Regions from separate parts of the Uliginosibacterium silvisoli genome, predicted to be linked through region 3. Evidence: predicted binding sites of a transcription regulator. Region 3 holds the regulator's gene; each other region holds the start of a gene.
The links. Region 3 encodes HrcA, which represses chaperone genes, less so after heat shock. Its sites were predicted from a motif close to TNTTAGCACTCNNNGNCNNNGAGTGCTAANA; they were not measured.

Region 1: a site for HrcA is predicted at 2,945-2,975, ahead of groES (co-chaperone GroES). Genes of this name have one in related genera too.
Region 2: a site for HrcA is predicted at 3,125-3,155, ahead of rpoH (RNA polymerase sigma factor RpoH). Genes of this name have one in related genera too.

Annotation. Positions count from the first base shown of each region.
Region 1 is NZ_JAYXHS010000001.1:171,080-178,029, reverse strand. It holds gene VVD49_RS00855 (glycoside hydrolase family 88/105 protein) at 1-50, opposite strand, end outside; gene groL (chaperonin GroEL) at 777-2,420, opposite strand; gene groES (co-chaperone GroES) at 2,580-2,870, opposite strand; gene VVD49_RS00840 (methyl-accepting chemotaxis protein) at 3,227-4,861, shown strand; gene VVD49_RS00835 (TOBE domain-containing protein) at 4,966-5,784, shown strand; gene modA (molybdate ABC transporter substrate-binding protein) at 5,843-6,607, shown strand; gene modB (molybdate ABC transporter permease subunit) at 6,640-6,950, shown strand, end outside.
Region 2 is NZ_JAYXHS010000001.1:1,944,833-1,951,782, forward strand. It holds gene VVD49_RS08840 (COX15/CtaA family protein) at 1-657, shown strand, start outside; gene cyoE (heme o synthase) at 638-1,543, shown strand; gene VVD49_RS08850 (SCO family protein) at 1,551-2,147, shown strand; gene rpoH (RNA polymerase sigma factor RpoH) at 2,217-3,092, opposite strand; gene ftsX (permease-like cell division protein FtsX) at 3,300-4,196, opposite strand; gene VVD49_RS08865 (cell division ATP-binding protein FtsE) at 4,193-4,846, opposite strand; gene VVD49_RS08870 (dienelactone hydrolase family protein) at 5,026-6,141, opposite strand; gene ftsY (signal recognition particle-docking protein FtsY) at 6,240-6,950, opposite strand, start outside.
Region 3 is NZ_JAYXHS010000004.1:551,661-558,610, forward strand. It holds gene VVD49_RS20330 (alkaline phosphatase D family protein) at 1-1,205, shown strand, start outside; gene VVD49_RS20335 (PEP-CTERM sorting domain-containing protein) at 1,769-2,494, shown strand; gene recN (DNA repair protein RecN) at 2,579-4,234, opposite strand; gene VVD49_RS20345 (NAD kinase) at 4,357-5,265, opposite strand; gene hrcA (heat-inducible transcriptional repressor HrcA) at 5,414-6,442, shown strand; gene hemH (ferrochelatase) at 6,523-6,950, shown strand, end outside.

The DNA of each region.
Region 1 (6,950 bases), on a different contig from region 3:
ATGCCAATACCAACGAGTGCGGTAGCGCATGTCTTGGCTGTAAAGCTCATCTTCATTGTCCGTGCCTTTCTGCTGGGAAGCTCGGTGAGTCAAACGACACACCGGACGCTCCGGTTTGTTGTGTCAAGCAAAGGTCCCGTAACGCCTGTTTTCAATCGTGTAAGGCTGAGGCCCAACCTCCGTCTGGTTTGACGGCAGCGCTGCCCGATTGCTGCGCAAAGGTGTATTTGTCAGGCCAATTGAAAAACAATGTGTCGGGGATCGCACGCTAACGTTCGCCCTGTCGGTATGTCAATAGCCCATTTTGCGTGCCTGACCGACGGCTTATGAGTTCGCCTATCTGCTTGTTATACATAATTAACAAGCTTGTCATTTGCATGAAATATGGCAGATCTGCGGTTGTGCGATTTACCCCGCGAGCTGCTTCCGATAGCACTGTGAAGCGTATTTGTGTGCAACAAAAAGTCGGACGAATCTATAAAAGTCTGACTAATTTGCGCGGCGCCGCCTCCGAAGATGCGGCGCCCTGCGGCTATGCGAGCCAATCGCAGGGGAGACAGGGGAGACAGGGGAGACAGGGGGAGGTAGAGGAGGTAGAGGAGGTAGAGGAGGTAGAGGAGGTAGAGGAGGTAGAGGAGGTAGAGGAGGTAGAGGAGGCGAGCGTGAATACGTCGCCAGAAATGAAAACGGACAACTTCTTGCGAAGTTGTCCGTTGTCTTGCGATGAACGCAAGGCGTGTCTTCGAGCAGGCTCCGCCACGCGGAGCCGGTCCGGATTACATGCCCATGCCGCCCATGCCACCCATGCCGCCCATGTCAGGCATGCCACCGGCAGGCTTGTCTTCTGGCAGCTCACCGACCATTGCGTCGGTGGTCAGGATCAGGCTGGCAACCGACGCTGCGTTTTGCAGTGCCGAGCGCGTCACCTTGGCTGGGTCCAGCACGCCGATTTCGACGAGGTCGCCGTAGGTGTCGTTGGAAGCGTTGTAACCGAAGTTACCCTTGCCTTCCAGAACCTTGGCAACGACGACCGATGGCTCGGCGCCAGCGTTCTGCACGATCTGACGCAGCGGCTCTTCGATGGCGCGCAGCACGATCTTGATACCTGCGTCCTGGTCGGCGTTGTCGCCCTTCAGGTCGCCGATGCCGGCGCGGGCGCGCAGCAGTGCAACACCGCCACCAGCCACGACACCTTCTTCGACGGCTGCGCGGGTAGCGTGCAGTGCGTCTTCAACGCGAGCCTTCTTTTCCTTCATTTCGACTTCGGTGGCAGCGCCAACCTTGATCACTGCAACGCCGCCGGCCAGCTTGGCCTTGCGCTCTTGCAGCTTTTCGCGGTCGTAGTCGCTGGTCGAAGCGTCGGACAGGGCTTCGATCTGGGCAACACGTGCCTGGATCGCTTCAGCCTTGCCGGCACCGTCGATGATGATGGTGGTTTCTTTTTCGACTTCGATGCGCTTCGCTTGGCCGAGGTCAGCCAGCGTAGCCTTCTCGAGCGACAGGCCGACTTCTTCAGCGATGACCTGGCCACCGGTGAGGATGGCGATGTCTTCGAGCATGGCCTTGCGACGGTCGCCGAAGCCAGGCGCCTTGACGGCAACGGTCTTCAGGATGCCGCGGATGTTGTTCACAACCAGAGTTGCCAGTGCTTCGCCATCGACATCTTCAGCGATGATCAGCAGTGGGCGGCCGGACTTTGCAACTTGCTCCAGCACGGGCAGCAGGTCACGGATGTTCGAGATCTTCTTGTCGAAGAGCAGCACGAACGGGTTGTCCAGAGCAGCGATCTGCTTCTCTTGGTTGTTGATGAAGTAGGGCGACAGGTAGCCGCGGTCGAATTGCATGCCTTCGACGATGTCCAGCTCGTTTTCGAGCGACTTGCCGTCTTCAACGGTGATCACGCCCGACTTGCCAACCTTGTCCATCGCGTTGGCGATGATGTCGCCGATGGAGCTGTCGCTGTTGGCGGAGATCGAACCGACTTGGGCGATTTCCTTGTTGGTGGTCGTTGGCTTGGCGTTCTTCTTGATCTCGGCAACGATGGCTGCAACAGCCTTGTCGATACCGCGCTTCAGGTCGGCCGGGTTGAAACCAGCTGCGACGTACTTGAAGCCTTCGCGAACGATGGCTTGTGCCAGCACGGTTGCGGTCGTCGTGCCGTCACCGGCGTTGTCGCTGGTCTTCGAAGCGACTTCCTTCACGAGCTGCGCGCCCATGTTTTCGAACTTGTCCTTCAGTTCGATTTCCTTGGCCACGGACACACCGTCCTTGGTCACGGTCGGTGCGCCGAACGAGCGCTCGAGCACAACGTTACGACCCTTCGGGCCGAGGGTCACCTTGACCGCATTGGCCAGGATGTTGACGCCAACGACGATCTTTGCACGTGCGTCGTCGCCGAACAGAACTTGTTTAGCTGCCATGTTTATGACTCCAGAATATTTGAATCGGATTCGGTGTGAAAAAACAGGGGAGGCGCGTAGCGAGCAGGTCGCGATGAAGGCGAGGAGCGGAAACGTACGCAGGTACGTTGAGCACCGGAGCCTTCAGCCCGGCCTGCGCAGTAGCGCAGCACCGGTTTTTTACAGTTCGACGACACCCATGATGTCTTCTTCGCGCATCACGAGAAGCTCTTCGCCATCGACCTTGACGGTCTGGCCGGAGTACTTGCCGAACAGCACGCGATCGCCAACCTTGACGTCCAGCTTGCGGACTTCGCCGTTTTCCAGAATCTTGCCGTTGCCGACAGCCAGAACCTGACCTTGATCGGGCTTTTCACCAGCGCTGTCTGGAATAACGATGCCGCTGGCAGTTGTGCGCTCGGCTTCGATGCGCTTGACGATCAGACGATCGTGCAGGGGACGAATTTTCATATCCACTCCTGTTGGGGAAGATCAAGAATTAGAGGGCGCCGGAGGCACCCCGACAAAAAACAGGGGAGGAGCTTTGTTAGCACTCTCTCCCGGGGAGTGCTAATGATAGGTGCCGCATTGCGGTATTTCAAGTCCGCACGCTCACTTTATTGTCCGGCCGGGCGCCGTTTGCCCGTCGGGACGGGCGGGTATTGGTGCCGTTCTTGTCAACAGTCCGCGCGCTCAGGGTTGATGTATTTATAACTTTTGGCATATACGGCAATTTTTTTCTTCAGGGTGTCCTAGGCAGGTCGATACGATTTTCAATGCGCGATGTGCGCATCAATTTCTGCCCGATCCGAGGAAGCAGCTGCCTCATGCGCAACAACCAGCCCGTCACCCAGCAGGAGTCCGTCATTCCTGACGGCGTGTTCATCTATTCGCGCACCGATCTGCGCGGCAATATCACCGAGGCGAATGCGGCGTTCGCCGAGATCAGTGGATTCACACCCGCTGAAATGGTGGGGCAACCCCACAACCTGATTCGTCACCCTGATATGCCGGAGGCCGCCTTTGCCGATCTGTGGCGCAGCCTCAAGGCGGGGCGCCCCTGGAAGGGGCTGGTGAAGAATCGCCGCAAGGACGGCGGCTTCTACTGGGTCGTCGCCAACGCGTCACCGGTGCGCGAAGGGGGCGCCATCGTGGGCTATCAATCGGTGCGTTCGCGCCCGACACCTGCGCAGATCGCGGCGGCGTCCAGCGCCTACCAGCGCATCAGGGCGGGTGATACATCGATCCGCATCCAGGATGGGCGCGTGCGCCGCAACCACGGCCCGCTGGTCGAAAAGCTGGTTTCGCACGACACGCAACTGCTCGCGTTCGCAGCCCTCGTCGGTGTCGCGCAACTGGTTTCGCTCGTCGCGATGCTGGCTTCGTGGCCGGCACTGGTCGTGGCGAGCGAGGCCTTGTCTGTCCTGACCTTGCTTGCCGCAGCCTACATGCTTGTCGTCGGTTTGCCGGGAGCACTGTCACGTCTGAACACGATCCAGGCGTTTCTCGACCGTACGCTGACGACCGGCGAACTGACCGAGACACTGGTGCCGACGCGCAATGACCGCATCGGGAATATTGCGGCGAGTCTCGATACGCAGTTCTCCGCCATGCGCGCGACGCTGCAGATTCTTGGCGACGCTGGGCATGACATTCATGCCACGACCGATGCCCTGCACCAGAGCGTGGAGCGCCTGACCGACTCGGCTGCACGCCAGAGCGAGCTGACGTCTTCCGCCGCCGCAGGGGTCGAGGAGATGACGGTGTCGATCAGCGAGGTCGCGACCTTCGCGACCAGCACGCGCACGGTCGCGCAGACGGCGGGGGAGAATGCCTGTCAGGGGGCCGCTGTTTCACGCCAGGTCACCGACAATATGCAGGTCCTCTCCGGTAGCGTCTCCGATTCGACGCGCATGGTGACCCAGTTGGGGCAGCGCATGGATGAGATCGGCAAGGCGGCTGGTGTGATCAAGGAGATCGCAGACCAGACCAATCTGCTGGCGCTTAACGCAGCCATCGAAGCGGCGCGGGCTGGTGAGCAAGGGCGCGGCTTCAGCGTGGTGGCCGACGAGGTGCGCAAGCTCGCCGAGCGCACGGCTACGGCGACGCGCGAGATCGACGAGATGATCCGGCGCATCGATGAAGATACGACGAGCGCCGTCTCGGGCATGCATCGCAGTGCGACGCAGGTGGGTGATTCCGTTGCGCTCGTGCTCAAGGCGCAGGTCGCGCTGGCGACGATCAACGATGAGATGGGGGCCACGCTGGAGATGGTGGGCGAAATCACGCATTCGACCTCCGAGCAGAGCGCCTCCATGACGGAGCTGGCGAAGAGCGTGGAGCAGGTGGCCCAGCTGACAGAAAACAACCTAGGCGTCGCCCAAGACACGCGGGATGCCTCCTTCGTTCTGCAGCGAAGCGTCGAGCGCATGCGCAAGGCGGTAGCGCAATACCGCGTCTGAATCCGAATGTTTGAACCCACGGCGCGGCGCGAGGCTTGCAAGATGAGCCTCACGCCGCGCTTTTGATTTACCATCGCTATATAAATGTTTATATAGATAAAGAGATGGTGGACAAGTCGACGGGGCGCCTGATCGGCAAGCTCGAGGTCACGACGGAGTCGGGCAGCTTTCTGGGCGGCACGCGCATCCGCCTGCTCGAGGCCATTGCCGAACATGGCTCGATTTCCCAGGCCGCGCGCCACGTGCCCATGTCGTACAAGGCGGCTTGGGACGCGGTGGATGCGATGAACAATATGGCGCAGCAAGCGCTCGTTGCGCGTACGACAGGTGGCAGGCAAGGGGGCGGCACGCAGCTGACGGAGTACGGCAAGAGCGTGATCGCCATGTACCACGCCGTCGAGCGCGAGTATCAACAGGCGCTGGATCGCCTGTCGCAGCAAGCGGGCGGCGAGGCCGGTTCGGTTGCTGGTTTCCAGCAACTCTTGCGGCGCATGAGCCTGCGCACCAGCGCGCGCAATCAGTTCGTGTGCACCGTCTGCGGCTTGCGTGAGGGGGATGTCGAATACGAAGTGCTGCTGCGGCTGAATGCGGAGAGCACATTGGTGGCGGTCGTGACGCGGGAGTCGGTCGAAACGCTCGGGCTGGCAATCGGCACCGAGGTGTTCGCGCTCACAAAGGCCTCCGCAGTGGCGCTGGTGCCCAGGGAGACCCCGCCGTCGGAGCAGACCAATCTCCTCTCTGGTGTGGTCACGCGCGTGCATGAGGGCGAAGTCAACTCGGAAGTCGTGATCGATCTGGGCGACGGCAAGAGTCTGGTCGCGGTGACGACACGTGCGCTTGTGTCGGCGCTCGATGTCCGCGTTGGCGAACCCGCGTGGGCCACGTTCAAGGCCTCGAACATCATCCTCAGCGTGATCGGTTGATGGATTGCATCTGCCGATCGCCAAAGATGTCCCCCCTCAAAAAGAAAAGGAACAAAGCATGAACATCATGAAGAGCGTGTTGCGGAGTGGCCTGGCTTGTCTTGTCATCGGGCTGATGCAGGGTGCCGTCAGTGCGGCAGAAGTGCAGGTCGCCGTGGCTGCGAACTTTGCCGGGCCTTTCGAGAAGATCGCCGCCGAGTTCGCCGCGGAGAGTGGTCACAAGGCCGTCGTTGCGGTGGGTGCTACCGGCAAGTTCTACGCGCAGATCAAGAATGGTGCGCCATTCGAGATTCTCCTGGCGGCGGATGACGAGACGCCGCGCAAACTCGTTGCGGAAGGCGACGGCGTTGCGGGCAGCACTTTCACCTATGCCAAAGGCAAGCTGGTGCTGTGGTCAGCCAAGCCGGGTTTCGTCGATGAGGGCGGCAAGGTGCTGACGCGTGCCGATATCGCACATATCGCGATTGCCAATCCGAAGCTCGCGCCGTATGGACTGGCGGCAGAAGAGACGCTCAAGGCCGGCAAGCTGTACGACGATCTCAAACCGAAATTCGTGATCGGCGAGAGCATCGCGCAGACCTTCCAGTTCGTCGCCACGGGCAATGCGGAGCTGGGCTTCGTCGCCATGTCGCAGGTGTTGGTGCCGGGCAAGCCGGTGGAGGGCTCTTACTGGGCCGTGCCGTCGAACCTGTACTCGCCGATCCTGCAGGATGCCGTGCTGCTGAAGAAAGGCGAGGCCAATGCAGCGGCGCAGGCTTTGCTGAAATTCCTCAAGAGTGACAAGGCGAAAGCTGTGATCAAGTCGTACGGTTACGATCTCTGATGAACCTAGGTCGGAAAAGCAAAGCGCCTTGAATGAACCTGCCTGACATCGATCTCTCTGCCGTCACGCTGACGCTGAGGCTGGCCGCTACCACCGTGCTCATCCTGTTGCTGATCGGTACGCCGCTCGCATGGTGGCTGGCACACACGCGCTCGCGCATGAAAGGCATCATCGGCGCGGTGGTGGCTTTGCCGCTGGTGTTGCCGCCAACGGTGCTGGGTTTCTATCTGTTGGTGTTTCTCGGGCCGAATGGCATGGGTGGCAAGCTGACCAAGGCGCTCGGCATCGGCGCCTTGCCGTTCACGTTTGCAGGGCTGGTGGTGGGGTCCGTGCTGTATTCGAT
Region 2 (6,950 bases), on a different contig from region 3:
GCCTGGACTGTGACGCTCAAGCTGATGCCCGCGGTGGTGAGCACGCACCTGCTGCTGGGGCTGACGACATTGGGGGCGCTGACCTGGGTCGTGCAGCGGGAGTCCGGTGCGGCGCGTCATGCGGCCGGGACGCGACTCGCCTTTGCCGCACGTACCGCCCTGGTGTTGCTGGCCCTGCAGATTGCGTTGGGAGGCTGGGTATCGACCAACTATGCTGCGCTGGCCTGCCCGGACTTTCCGACTTGCCAGAATGGCTGGCTGCCGTCGATGGATTTCGGCACAGCCTTCCAGCTCTTCCGCGAGCTGGGCCGTACCGCGACAGGTGAGCTGTTGTCGGCCGCTGCGCTGACGGCCATTCACTGGAGTCACCGCATCGGTGCTGTGGTTGTCGGCGCGTACCTGCTGATTTTCGGCGTGCGCCTGATGCGCCACGAAGCTTTGCGCGGGCTGGCCGCGTTCCTGATGATTGCCGTGATCACACAGATTGCATTGGGTGTTTCCAACGTGGTGTTTGCCCTGCCGCTGGGGGTTGCTGTCGCACACAATGCAGTAGCGGCGTTATTGGTTGTCATTGTGGTGTCGATCAACTTCCGGCTACGCGCCGTGACGGCGGGCGCGCATATGGAAAGGATCTGGAATGAACGGCTCGCAACTTGAAAGCAGGCACGGCGTAAGCCTGTTGCAAAAACTTCAGGCCTACCTCGCGCTGACGAAACTGCGTGTGAATACGCTGATCGTCTTCTGCGCCATCATCGGCATGTTCCTCGCCGTGCCTGCCGGCTTGCCGCCTGCGGCACTGGTGCTTGCCGCAACGCTGGGTATCGCCGCTGTCGCGGGTGCCGCTGCAGCCATCAACTGCCTGATCGAGCAGCGCATCGACGCCAAGATGGCGCGTACGCGGGCGCGGCCATTGCCGCGCGGGCAGCTGTCCTCACAAGAAACCCTGCTGTTCTCGGCCATCCTGGGTGGCGCGGGGCTGTCGCTGCTGTACCACGCCGTCAATCCACTGACCATGTGGCTGACGCTGGCTACGTTCGTGGGCTACGCGGTCATCTACACCGTCTTGCTCAAACCGAATACGCCGCAGAACATCGTCATAGGCGGTGCATCGGGCGCCATGCCGCCGGTGCTCGGCTGGGCAGCCATGACCGGCGAGGTTTCATCCGACGCCTGTCTGCTGTTCCTCATCATCTTCACGTGGACGCCGCCGCATTTCTGGGCGCTGGCCCTTTACCGCACCAAGGACTACGCCGCAGCGGGTTTGCCGATGCTGCCGGTGACGCATGGTTCGAGATTCACGCGCCTGCACGTGCTGCTCTACACCTTCATCCTCACCGGCGTGACCCTGTTGCCGTTCGCCAGCCACATGGCGGGCATGGTCTACCTGATCAGCTCGCTGGCGCTGAATGCAGTTTTCATCGCCTATGCCATTGCGCTGCTGCGTAACTACAGCGATGACCTTGCGAAACGCACTTTCCGTTTTTCCATCCTGTACCTGTCGCTGATTTTCGCGGCATTGCTGGTCGATCACTATCTCAAGTGAGGCTTTCGTGCGCGCGCTGACAGTCTTCCCCAGAGTTCTTGCTGCCTTGTTGCTGGCGTCGCTGCTGGCAGCATGTGACAAGGCGCCGCAGTTCAACGCGACCGACATTACTGGCGCGGATTACGGCGCTGCACTGAACCTGCCGGATGCGAGCGGCAAGAGCCGATCCATCGGCGATTTCTCTGGCAAGGTCGTGGCCGTTTTTTTTGGCTACACGCAGTGCCCGGACGCATGCCCGACCAGTCTGGCACTGATGGCCGATGTGACGAACAAACTCGGCGAAGACGGCAAGCGCCTGCAGGTGATACTCGTCTCTGTCGATCCGGAACGCGATACACCAGAGCTGCTCGGCCAGTACGTCACGGCCTTCAATCCCGGCTTCATCGCAATGCGCGGCACGCTGGCGCAGACCAAGGCCGTTGCTCAGTCCTTCAATGTGTTCTACGAGAAGCGTGGCGACATTGCTGGCGGCAAGTACACCATGGACCATACCGCCGGCATTTATCTCTTCGACACCAAGGGCCGCGCGCGCTTGTTCGTGCGTTACGGCGAAACACCTGAAAACCTCTTGGCCGATATCAAGTTGCTGCTGTCCGGCAAATAAGGCGTAGCGCGCGCACAAAAGAAAAGGCCGACATCATGTCGGCCTTTTTCATGGCGATGCAGTCGCGCATCAGGCCATCGTCAGCTGTCCACGCATCTTCTGCATGGCCTTTACTTCGATCTGGCGAATGCGCTCGGCGGATACACCGTACTCTGCGGCCAGCTCATGCAGGGTTGCAGCAGTCTCGTCTTCAGCAACCAGCCAGCGACGTTGCACGATGGCGCGGCTGCGCTCGTCGAGGCTCGCCAGTGCGCTCTTCAGGCCGGTGTCCTGCAGGTGTTCGATCTGCGCGGTTTCCAGCACTTCGGCCGGCTCCGCGGCCGGGTCGACCAGCCAGCTGATCGGCGAGTAATGGCGATCTTCATCGTCGTCCCCCGAACCTTCCAGCGCCACATCACCGCCGGCAAAGCGCGATTCCATCTCGAAGACTTCCTCGGTTTTCACGCCCAGGCGTTCGGCGATGTCGGATGCTTCCGAATTCGTCAGGCTGTGCGGCGCTTCGCCGTTCTGGCTACGCAGGCTGCGCAGGTTGAAGAACAGCTTGCGCTGCGACTTGGTCGTGGCGATTTTCACCAGACGCCAGTTCTTCAGGATGTATTCGTGGATTTCGGCCTTGATCCAGTGGATGGCGAAGGACACGAGACGCACGCCACGATCCGGGTCGAAGCGCTTGACCGCCTTCATCAAGCCGACATTGCCTTCCTGGATCAGGTCGGCGTGTGGCAGGCCATAGCCCAGGTAGTTACGGGCAATCGAAACCACCAGACGCAGGTGCGACAAGACCAGCTGGCGCGCGGCATCGAGGTCGTTGGCGTTGCTGAGACGACGCGCCAGTGCCTTCTCCTGCTCTTCGGTGAGCATGGGGAAGCGGTTGGCGGCCTGAATGTACTGATCAATGCTGCCCAGCGCGCTGGGCGTCGGGAATATCAATGCAGAAGATGTCATGTCTAGCTCCTTGCGACTACTGTCGAGAACGATTTTAGCACTCTCAGTGGTTGAGTGCTAAGAGCCAGGAAAAGTTCCGGCACCTGCTGCCCAATGGGCGTGAAGTCCGTCACCTATATGGGAGCCGTTCTAGCGCAAACAAGGCCGCACTGTCAGTCCGTTCCGCAACAGAGCAAGATCGTTCTTTTTGACGGAATGCGTGGCTGCTTAGTCCACCAGGCCGTCGTGCAGGTGGCGCCGCACCGAGATAGCCGCGCCCAGCCAGCCGAGCAGGGCGGCAAAGGCGCATAGTACGGCCGCCTGCCACAAAGCGGGACCGCCGATGGCCAGCACGATGCTGTAACGCTGAGCGAGAGCTTCGATTTGCGGCGCCATCACCCGCAACAGGCCCGCGACCAGCGCCCAGGCCAATAGACCGCCCAGCAGGCCTTGCAACAGGCCGAAGTAGAGGAAAGGGCGGCGCACATGGTTACGCGTGGCGCCCAGCAGCAACTTGACCGAGATCTCGTGGCGCTGCGTCAGGATCTGCAGGCGGATGGTGTTGAAGGTCACGATGATCAGGGCAGTGCCGAGCAGGCTGGCGAGCAACAGGGTGGTGCTGCGCGCCAGGGCGACGATCGCGTGGAGCCGTTCCACCCATTCCGAATCGAGCTGGGTCTGGGCGACTTCGGGGATGGTGCTGATCTGGTTGCGCAGCGCTTCAAAGCTTGCCGGGCTGTCGTCGCGCGGATCAAGAATGAAAGCGTCCGGCAGCGGATTGTCGGCCAGCGCCCCGGTCACGTCACCGAAGCCACCACGCGCGGCGAGCTGCTTCAGGGCTTCATCGCGCGGCACGAAGCGCAGGGCTGCGATCTGCGGGTTGGCGCGCAGCCTGGTCTCGATGGCCTTGACGCGCTCTGTCGGGACGTCGACTTTCAGGAAGACGCTGATCTCCGGCTTGCCGGAAATGCCACGCGCCAGGCTGGCGACATTGTCGACCAGCACATAGCCGAGCGCGGGCAAGGCCAATGCGATGGCGATGACGAGGGCCGACAGCAAAGTCGTCAGCGGCTTGCTCACCAGGCGCTGAAGCGCCTGGCGGATGGCGGGGAAATGAGCGCTCATGACAGCAGCTTTCCGTGCGCCAGTTCAACGCGGCGTGCGCCGTAGGGCGAATACAGCGTGTCGTCATGCGTGGCCAGGATGAGCGTCACGCCGGCTGCGTGGAAGCTGCGGAACAGCGCTGCGATCTCGCGGGCATAAGCAGGGTCGAGGTGGGCCGTCGGCTCGTCGGCGATCAGGATGGAGGGGCGATTGACGATGGCACGCGCAATTGCCACGCGCTGCTGCTCGCCGCCGGAGAGCGTGATCGGCATCGCCGTCTCGAACTTCGCCAGGCCGACCTTTTCGAGTGCCACGCGCACGCGCTTGCCCGCATCGGCCGGGGCGTCGCCAGCGATCACCAGCGGCAGCATGACGTTGTCGAACACGTTGCGATCCATCAACAGGCGATGCTCCTGCATCACCAGGCCGAGACTGCGGCGCAGGTAAGGGATCTGCGACTTGCGCATGCGGCCGACATCGAGACCATTGACCAGCACGCGGCCGGCGGTGGGTGCCTCCAGCGCGGCGATGAGCTTGAGCAGGGTGCTCTTGCCTGCGCCGGAGTGTCCGGCGAGCACCAGCAGTTCGCCGTGACGGATTTCCAGACTCAGGTCTGTCAGGGCCTCGTGGCCGCCAGGATAGTGCTTGCTGACGTTTTCAAACTGGATCATCGAAGCCCCTGTGCAGAGCCGTTCGATCTTCCTGCGAGACCGTGACCGGGGTTCCGCAGTTACACGCTCGTGTGCTCGAAATCCTCATGTAGTGACCTACACTCCGGTTCCGGTGCTGCTCCGAACGGGTAACTGAGCCCGCTGACGGCCTCTCGCTACAGATCCAAACGGTTCTCTTGTTATTTGGCGCGCCCGAACTGCTTGTCCAGCCAGTCGAAAGACGCTTCCTGCGTGTCTTTCAGGTATTCGTGCGTACCGGGAAGGATGCGCGTATCGAGCTTGTCTGCGGCCTTCCATGCGCCCCAGACGTTCGCCATCTTACCGAAAGCTGTCTTGACCGAATCGACGGGAAAGAGACCGTCCTTCTCCCCGGCGAAAACCAGCATCGGTTTTGGTGCCGCCAGGCTGGCGACATCGGGGAAGTCGAGATAGCGCAGCACGCCCGGATGCAGCATGTTCCACGCCGATGATCCCTTGAGCTGGTTATTGCCCGGCACCATCAAACCATCGGTCGTCGCCATCCAGTTCACCACGACGGCTGCGGTGATGGAGTCGGACAAGGCCGCGACCTGCCAGGCGCGGAAAGCGCCCATCGAGAAACCGACTGCCGCCACCTTTTTCTTGTCGACTTCGGCTTGCGACGCGAGGAAGTCGGCGCCACGCGAATCTTCCAACGCCATCGTGCCTGCCAGCGAGCTGCCCAGATTGAACAGGTTGGCAGCCACCGCTTGCTGCATCTCGAAGGTCAGCGCCGCGCGATCGCCCCAGCCCAGCGCATCCAGCGCCAGGACGACGTAGCCGCGTTCGGCGAGTGCGTCGCCCGGGTAGCGACCGGAGAAGAACTTGTCTGCCCAGCCCTGGGATGAGGTCAGGCGAGCGTCGTTGTCCCAGGTCTTGATCAGCTTTTCCTTGCCGATGTCGAACTTCGAGCCGTGGTCATGCAGCAGCAGCGCAGCGGGGAAGGGGCCCTTGCCCTTGGGCACCAGCAGCAGGCCCTGTACGCGGCTCTCTGCCGTCAGGTTGAAGACGACCTTGCGTGCGACGTAGCTGCCGCGATCGACTTCGCTGATGACCCGGGCGTCGAATGGCGTCTTGTCCGGCGACTGCAGGGTCAGCTCCCACATCTTGTCGCGGCCCGTCTTGCGCCACGCCGGCAGGTCTTTCACCGCAGGCGTCCACGCCATCTGGAAGTTGAGTTTGGCCTTCAGTGCCTGGTAGAACGTAGGCATGTTGTCCTTGATGCCCTGCGTCTGGAAATCCGTGTCCGCAGCCATCGCGGGGAGAAAACTATTCATCGAAAACAGACCGCATAACAGCAGATGTGGCAAACGCATATTTTAGTCTCCAATGTGGTTGTGACCGGTGCCATATATCGCCCGGCGTTTGTACCACATCAGGCTGCTGTTTTATCGGAGAACAGGGCATCGACGAATTCCGTCGCATCGAACGGCTGCAAGTCTTCAATGCCTTCGCCCACGCCGATGAAGCGCAGCGGTTTCGGAATCGTGCGCGCAATCGCAGCCACCACCCCGCCCTTGGCCGTGCCGTCTAGCTTGGTGACCACCAGGCCGGTGACATTGATGGCCTTGTCGAAGGCCTTGAGCTGGGCGATCGCGTTTTGGCCGATGTTGGCATCCAGCACCAGCAACACTTCGTGCGGGCCGCTGGGCTCGGCTTTCTGGATCACCCGACGGATCTTGGCGATCTCGTCCATCAGGTTCAGCTGGGTCGGCAGGCGGCCGGCCGTGTCGATCAGCACGATGTCAATGCCACGCGAGCGCGCCGAGGTGATTGCATCGAAGGCCACTGCTGCCGGGTCTCCGCCTTCCTGCGCGATGACGACGACGTTGTTGCGCGATCCCCATTCCTCGAGCTGTTCGCGCGCTGCTGCGCGGAAAGTGTCGCCCGCTGCCAGCAGCACGCTTTTTCCCTGCGCCTGGAAATGATGGGCGAGCTTGCCGATGGAGGTGGTCTTGCCCGCGCCGTTGATGCCGGCGAGCATGATGATGAAGGGCTTGTGGCCATCGGTCTGCAGCGGCGCCTGCAGCGGCAACAGTAGATTGCGCAAGGCTTCGGCCAGCACGGCCTGCAGTTGCTCGCCGGT
Region 3 (6,950 bases):
ACACCAGTCCGGTCGGCCGCACGCGCACCTTCGCGGCGCCGGGAATCGTCGCCGACAAGATGCGCCTCGCCTACGCCTCCTGCCAGCGCTGGGAGCATGGCTACTACGCAGCCTGGCGCCACATGCAGGCCGAGCAGCTCGACGCAGTCTTCTTCGTCGGCGACTACATCTACGAATATGCAAAGGGTAAGAACGACATACGCTCGCACGACCTCGCCAAGCCGAAGGACATTGCGGGCTATCGCGATCGCTACGCGCTCTACAAGAGCGACCCGAACCTGCAAGGCATGCACGCGCAATGCCCCTGGCTGTTCACCTGGGACGATCACGAGGTCATCAACGACTACGCCGGCCTGAACGGTCCCGGCGTCAGCGGCGACTTCGCAGCCCAGCGCGCGGCGGCGTACCAGGCTTTCTACGAAAACCAGCCGCTACGCGCCAGCGTGCTCACGCGAGCGCTTGACGGTCTCGTCGGCGGACGCAATCAAGGCGCGGAGACACGCATCTATGGCCGCGCAAGCTTCGGCAAGCTCGTCGACTTCCACATCCTCGACACACGCCAGTACCGCACTCCCCAAGCCTGTTCTGACAGCAAGGGCGGCGCCAGCGTGCGCCTCGACACCTGTGCCGAACTCAATGCGCCAGAGCGCAGCATGCTTGGCTTCGAGCAAGAACGCTGGCTCGCGGATGGCCTCAAGAACAGTGCCGAGCGCGCGCCGCGCTGGACAGTCATCGTGCAGGAAACACGCTTCGGCCAGACCATCAACCGCGGCAAGAATCCCACTGTCAGCAACGACGCCTGGGACGGCTACCCCGGCACGCGCCAGCGCATCATCGACACGCTGCAGAGCACGCGCACACCCAACCCTGTTGTCCTCGGTGGCGACGTGCACTCCAACTGGGTCGGACACATCAAGGCCGACTACAACAAGTCCGACAGCGCCAACATCGGCGTCGAATTCACCGGCACCAGCATCAGCTCCAATAGCAGCAACGCCGAGCACATACCCAAGCGCGTCGAACAGAACCCGCACTTCATCTTCGGTGACGGCTACAAACGCGGCTACGGCGTCGTCGAACTCTCACCCAGGCAGCTCACCACCACCTTGCGCGCGGTCAGCGACGTCACGCAGCCCGACTCAGGCATCGAAACCCTCGCGCAATTCGTCGTCGAACACGGCAAACCCGAGCTCCACAGAGCCTAGATCCACACGGGCCGCTCGGATAAGCACAGCGCCTTCCGAGATTGCTCCTGCAAACATGGGCAGGGCTGGTGGTCAAGGTCGCAGCCGGGGGCGCTTTGCTTTCCAAAGCACCACCCCGGACACGTTTGCCAACTCAAGCAGATTCATCTCTCCTGCGCCCCCTCAGCTTTACGACCCGGCTGTCTTTTCCTTACCTGACCGCCTACGCAATGCCTCAATGACGAGAATTTGTATCTATCTGTTACACAACAAATTTCATCAGATAGAACAAAATTGAGACCAGTCACATAAACAATGTCGATGAATTTGACAACATCAACAATCGGTAAAACTTACTCACTATAAAAATCAGTGATATAGCAATATGGCTTGCTAATTGCTTCCAACTCCAGCGGAGTCGACATCAGATTCTTGAGGGAGGGCCACTCGGTGGAGGCACAAGCCGGAGGTCATGAAAGATTCACTATCCGGTCACGGGATTTGACGTTTTCGGATAACCTCATGCGCGGGAACGTGATTTAGTTCCCCGGGTGAAAAAAAATAAACCTATGTGGAGAGTTGACATGATTCATATGAAGAAAATGGTAGCAGCCGTTGCAATCGCTGCTGCTTCGGTTGGCGCGGCACAAGCCGACACGTACGTGTCGAACTTTGAGTTTGGCCTTTTGGCGGATGGAGGCCTGTTGAAGTCGAACGACAACAATCCTTTGTTTATGGAAACCTTGGCGACCGACCCATTTATCTGGACAGGCCCTAGTTCGAACGGCATTCAAGTTTGGGATGACGTTGCAATGGAAGCGAAAGTCCCTGGCAACGCCATTGTGGCTAATCTGCTGAACGGCGGCACTGTCACCAACTCCGTTTACGGCTCGTTCATGGGTCTGGTAAAGAACGCCGGTGTTACAGCAAGTTTCAGTCTGGATACCGCAGTGACGGGTGGCAGCAAGTACTTCTCGCTTGACTCCATTACAACTATTGCTGGCAAGACCAATGGCAATGCGACCGCAGGCCAGAATGCAGTCATTACCCTGTGGAAAGACGGCGTTCAAGTTGGCTCATGGAGTAACACGGTGATTGGCACTGCAACGACCATTGCTGTCGGCGATGCGTGGACCGTCACATCTCTGGCTGGTATTGAAGCGGACACAGTCAAGATCTACTCGATCAAGGGTCAGCAATTCTTTGACAATATTCAGGTAACCGCTGTGCCGGAAGCCAGCACCTACGCCATGCTGCTGGCAGGCCTGGGCATGATCGGTGTAATCGCACGTCGTCGTACCAAGGCCTAAGCAATACACCTTACCGCAAAGCAAAGCGCCCATCCTGCAAAGGATGGGCGCTTTTCATTGGGCTCTACTGAATTGCTTTGACGGCTAGACGCCCAACAACTCCGCTGCATGACTTCGCGTGGTCTCGGTGATGTTCACGCCGCCCAGCATGCGGGCGATTTCCTCGATACGACCGTCCTGGTCGAGATCCACCAAGCGCGAGTAGGTTTGTCCGTCGCGGTTTTCCTTGGCGACTTTCCATTGCCAGTTCGCCTGTGCGGCAACTTGCGGCAAGTGGGTCACGCATAGCACCTGGCGAATGCTGCCGAGCTCGCGCAGGCGACGGCCGACGATTTCTGCGACGCTGCCGCCGATGCCGACATCCACCTCGTCGAAGATAAGGGTGGGCACGGCTTGTGAGGCGCTGGCGATGACCTGGATCGACAGGCCGATACGCGACAGTTCGCCGCCGGATGCAACCTTGGCGAGTGGCCGCAGGGGCTGGCTGGGATTGGCAGCGACCTGGAACTCGATCTTTTCCAGCCCGTGTGCGCTGCCCTCCTCTTCCGCTTGCAGCGCGATCTCGAAGCGGCCGCCTGCCATGGCGAGTTCCTGCATGGCCTCGGTGACGCCTACACTGAGTTTCTTCGCAGCGGCAGCGCGTTTGCTGGAAAGCTGGTCGGCGGATTTGCGGAATGCTGCCTCAGCAACCCGCTCGCGCTCAGCCAGGAGGGCTGGATCACCCATGGCCGTAAGGCTGTCGAGACGGGCTAGGCTCTCGGCGAGGAGGCCTGGCAAGTCTTCCGGCTGGACACGGTACTTGCGCGTCACCTGCATGACGTCGGCAATGCGCTGATCCAGCTGGGCGAGACGTTCGGGGTCGAGGTCGACACGATCCTGATAGCGTTTGAGCGCGTGGCCGGCCTCGTCCATGCGGATGGAGGCTTCGCTCAATAGTTCGGCGATGTCCTTGAGCGCGGGATCAAACTCTGCAAGTTCGAATAGTCGGACGACCAGGCGTTCGGTCTGCGCTGCGAGCGGTTGATCACCCTCGCTGACAGCTTCAAGTGCCGTGCCCACCCCTTCGAGCAGACTGGCCGCATGAGTCAGGCGGGCATGCTCCTGATTGAGGGGCTCCCATTCGCCGGCGCCGAAGTTGAGGCCTTCGAGTTCCTGCACCTGGAAGCTGAGCATCTCCTGCTCGCGCGCCAGCCCGGCTTGCTGTTGCTGTGCCTCTTCGCGTGCCTTGCGCGCAGCAACCAGCTCGCGCCAGAGTCTGCCGACCTCTTTCGCCAGCACACCGAGACCGGCATGATCGTCCAGCAGCGTGCGTTGTGCATCCGGCCGCAGCAAGGCTTGATGCGCATGTTGCCCGTGGATGTCGGCGAGGAACTCGCCCAGCTCGCGCAACTGTGTCGCGGTCGCGGGCATGCCATTGATGTAGGCGCGCGAACGGCCACCGCTGTCGACAACACGACGCACGAGCAGGCCATCGTCTCCTGCCTCGAGATCCTGGCTCGTCAGCCAGGGGCCGACAGGTGAATCGGTGGCGAGCTCGAATTCGGCAGCAAGATCAGCCTTGTCACAACCCGTGCGCACGACGCCGGCATCGGCGCGCTCGCCCAGCAGAAGCGACAAGGCGTCGAGCAGGATGGATTTGCCCGCGCCCGTCTCGCCAGTCAGCGCACCGAAGCCTGTGCGGAAATCAAGTTCGAGACGATCGACGAGGACGAAATCGGAGATGAGTAGGCGACGCAGCATGGAGTGATCGTGAGTTCGAGCAGGCGCTCATTCTAACGTAGCGGGCTGACCCGCAAGACGACACCGGAGCGTTCGCCTCGCTCGGAGGAACTCCAGCATTCAGGAGAAGCCCTTCGGCAGGCTCAGGACAGGCGCGGCGTGGAACTCCAATGCAGCTTTTCACGCAATACGGCGAAGTAGCTGTAGCCCGGTGGATGCAACAGGGTCACGGACTGATCGGAGCGACGCACGCGCACACAATCGCCGCCGTGCGCATCGAACAAGGTCTGGCCGTCGTAGTGGATGCGTGCGTCATGCGGCGCGACAATACGGATGTCCACAACACTATCGTGCGACAGGGCGATGGGGCGGTAGGTCAGGCCGTGTGGCGACAGTGGCACCAGCACCATGCCAGCCAGACGCGGATGCAGGATGGGGCCGTTGGCCGACAGCGCGTAGGCAGTCGAGCCGGTAGGTGTGGCCACGATGACACCGTCCGAGCGCTGCGAGTAGATGTATTCGCCGTCGACGGTGAGTTCGAACTCGATCATGCGGCCGATTTCACCGCGGCTGGCCACAACGTCGTTCAGGGCCAGGGAAGTGAACACCGGTACGCCATCGCGCAAGACTTCGGCCTCGAGCAATGCACGGCGTTCACGCAGATACTGCCCGTCGAGAATTTCGCCCACGCGCTCCAGCATTTCGTCGCGGCCGATATCCGTCAGGAAACCCAGGCGCCCCTGGTTGATTCCCAGCAAAGGCACGGTATTGACGGCCAGCCGACGCGCCGCTGCCAGCAAGGTGCCGTCGCCCCCGAGCACGATCGCGAGATCCGCCTTTTCGGCGATCTGCTCGAACGTCACGGCTCGTGCACCGCCGACGCCGCCGACGACGCGCGAGGTGTCTTCATCAACCAGAACGCTGACGCCACGAGTCTGCAGGAAGGCAGACAGACGCCCGAGCGCTTCGGCCACGCTGGCACTCTGGTACTTGCCGACGAGCGCAACGGTGCGGAAATCGCACGCAGACTCGCTTAATGACTCTTTTTCCATTCCCGGATTTAACCACATGCTTCAGCGCTGTCCACCGCCAAAAGACTGATAATGAAAAGCCCAGCGCATCGACAACCGTCAATCGACCGCGCTGTGCGGCCCCTGCAAACTCACATAAAATCGGCCTACGCTCACCCGGACCCCTCAGATGAACCAGCTTGACCAGCGCGCCCGCATCCTGATGAAGACTCTCGTTGAGCGCTATATCAGCGAGGGCCAGCCCGTCGGGTCGCGTGCGCTGTCGCGCCAGTCCGGGCTGGAGTTGTCGCCCGCGACGATCCGCAACGTCATGGCCGACCTGGAAGAGCTCGGGCTCATCACCAGCCCTCACACCTCGGCGGGGCGCATCCCGACGCCATTGGGCTACAGACTCTTCGTCGACACATTGCTGACGGTCAAACCACTGGAACAGGACGAGGTGCGCGAGCTCAAGAGCCATTTCGTACCGCACGAGCCCAAGCGCGTCATCTCTGCTGCGTCGCAGCTCCTGTCGGAGCTGACGCAGTTCGCCGGCGTCGTCGTCGCGCCGCGCAAAGAGGCCGACAAGGTTCGCCAGATCGAGTTCGTCAGCCTCTCTGAGACGCGCGTACTGCTGATCATCGTGACACTGTCGGGCGATGTGCAGAACCGCATCGTGCATACGCAACGAGCCTATTCGCCTGCCGAACTGGTGACGGCAGCCAACTACCTCAACCACCATTGCGCCGGCCTTGGCTTCAGCGACATGCTCGGGCACCTGCGCGACGACCTCGTTCAACTGCGCGCAGACATGGCCGAATTGATGACCGCGACCATCAACGCCGGCAGCGAAGCCCTCGAAGAGAACACCGGCGCGTACGTGCTGTCTGGCGAGCGCAAGCTGCTCGAGGTGAACGACCTCTCTTCCAATATGGGCCGCATGCGCGAGCTGTTCAGGCTGTTCGAGCAGAAGTCCGGCCTGCTGCAACTGCTTGATCAGTCACACCGCGCCGAGGGCGTGCAGATCTTCATCGGTGGCGAGTCCGGTATCAATTCGCTCGACGAATGCAGTGTCGTGACCGCGCCTTACGAAGTCGATGGCCAGATCGTCGGCACGCTCGGCGTTATCGGCCCGACCCGCATGGCCTATGAGCGCGTCATTCCCATCGTGGACATCACGGCCAAGTTGCTGAGCGGCGCGCTGTCAAATAACGCCTGAACCGAACGCCAGGACGGCTGCCGCCCCGGCATGCCACTGCCGCAAGCCAGCCCCCAAAGATCACAGACTCCCGAACCTCGATGCCCCGCTTCCTCCCCGAACCCAAGCACGACCACAGCACGCCACCCGCCATCGGCATCCTGCTGATCAACCTGGGCACGCCTGCAGCGGCGACCGCCAAGGCGGTGAAGCCCTACCTCAAGCAGTTTCTCTCCGACCCGCGCGTGGTCGAAATTCCACGTGCCGCCTGGTGGCTGATTCTCAACGGCATCATCCTCAATACGCGCCCGAAAGCTTCCGCAGAAAAGTACGCCAAGGTCTGGAACACGGAAGGCTCACCCCTGCGGGTGCATACCGAGAAACAGGCCAAGCTGGTACAGGGATTCTTCTCGCATGCAGGACAAACGCAGGTGTTGGTGGATTACGCCATGCGCTACGGCAAGCCAGGCATCGATGAGGGCTTGCGTCGCCTGAAGGAGCGAGGTTGCACGCGCATCCTGACGCTGCC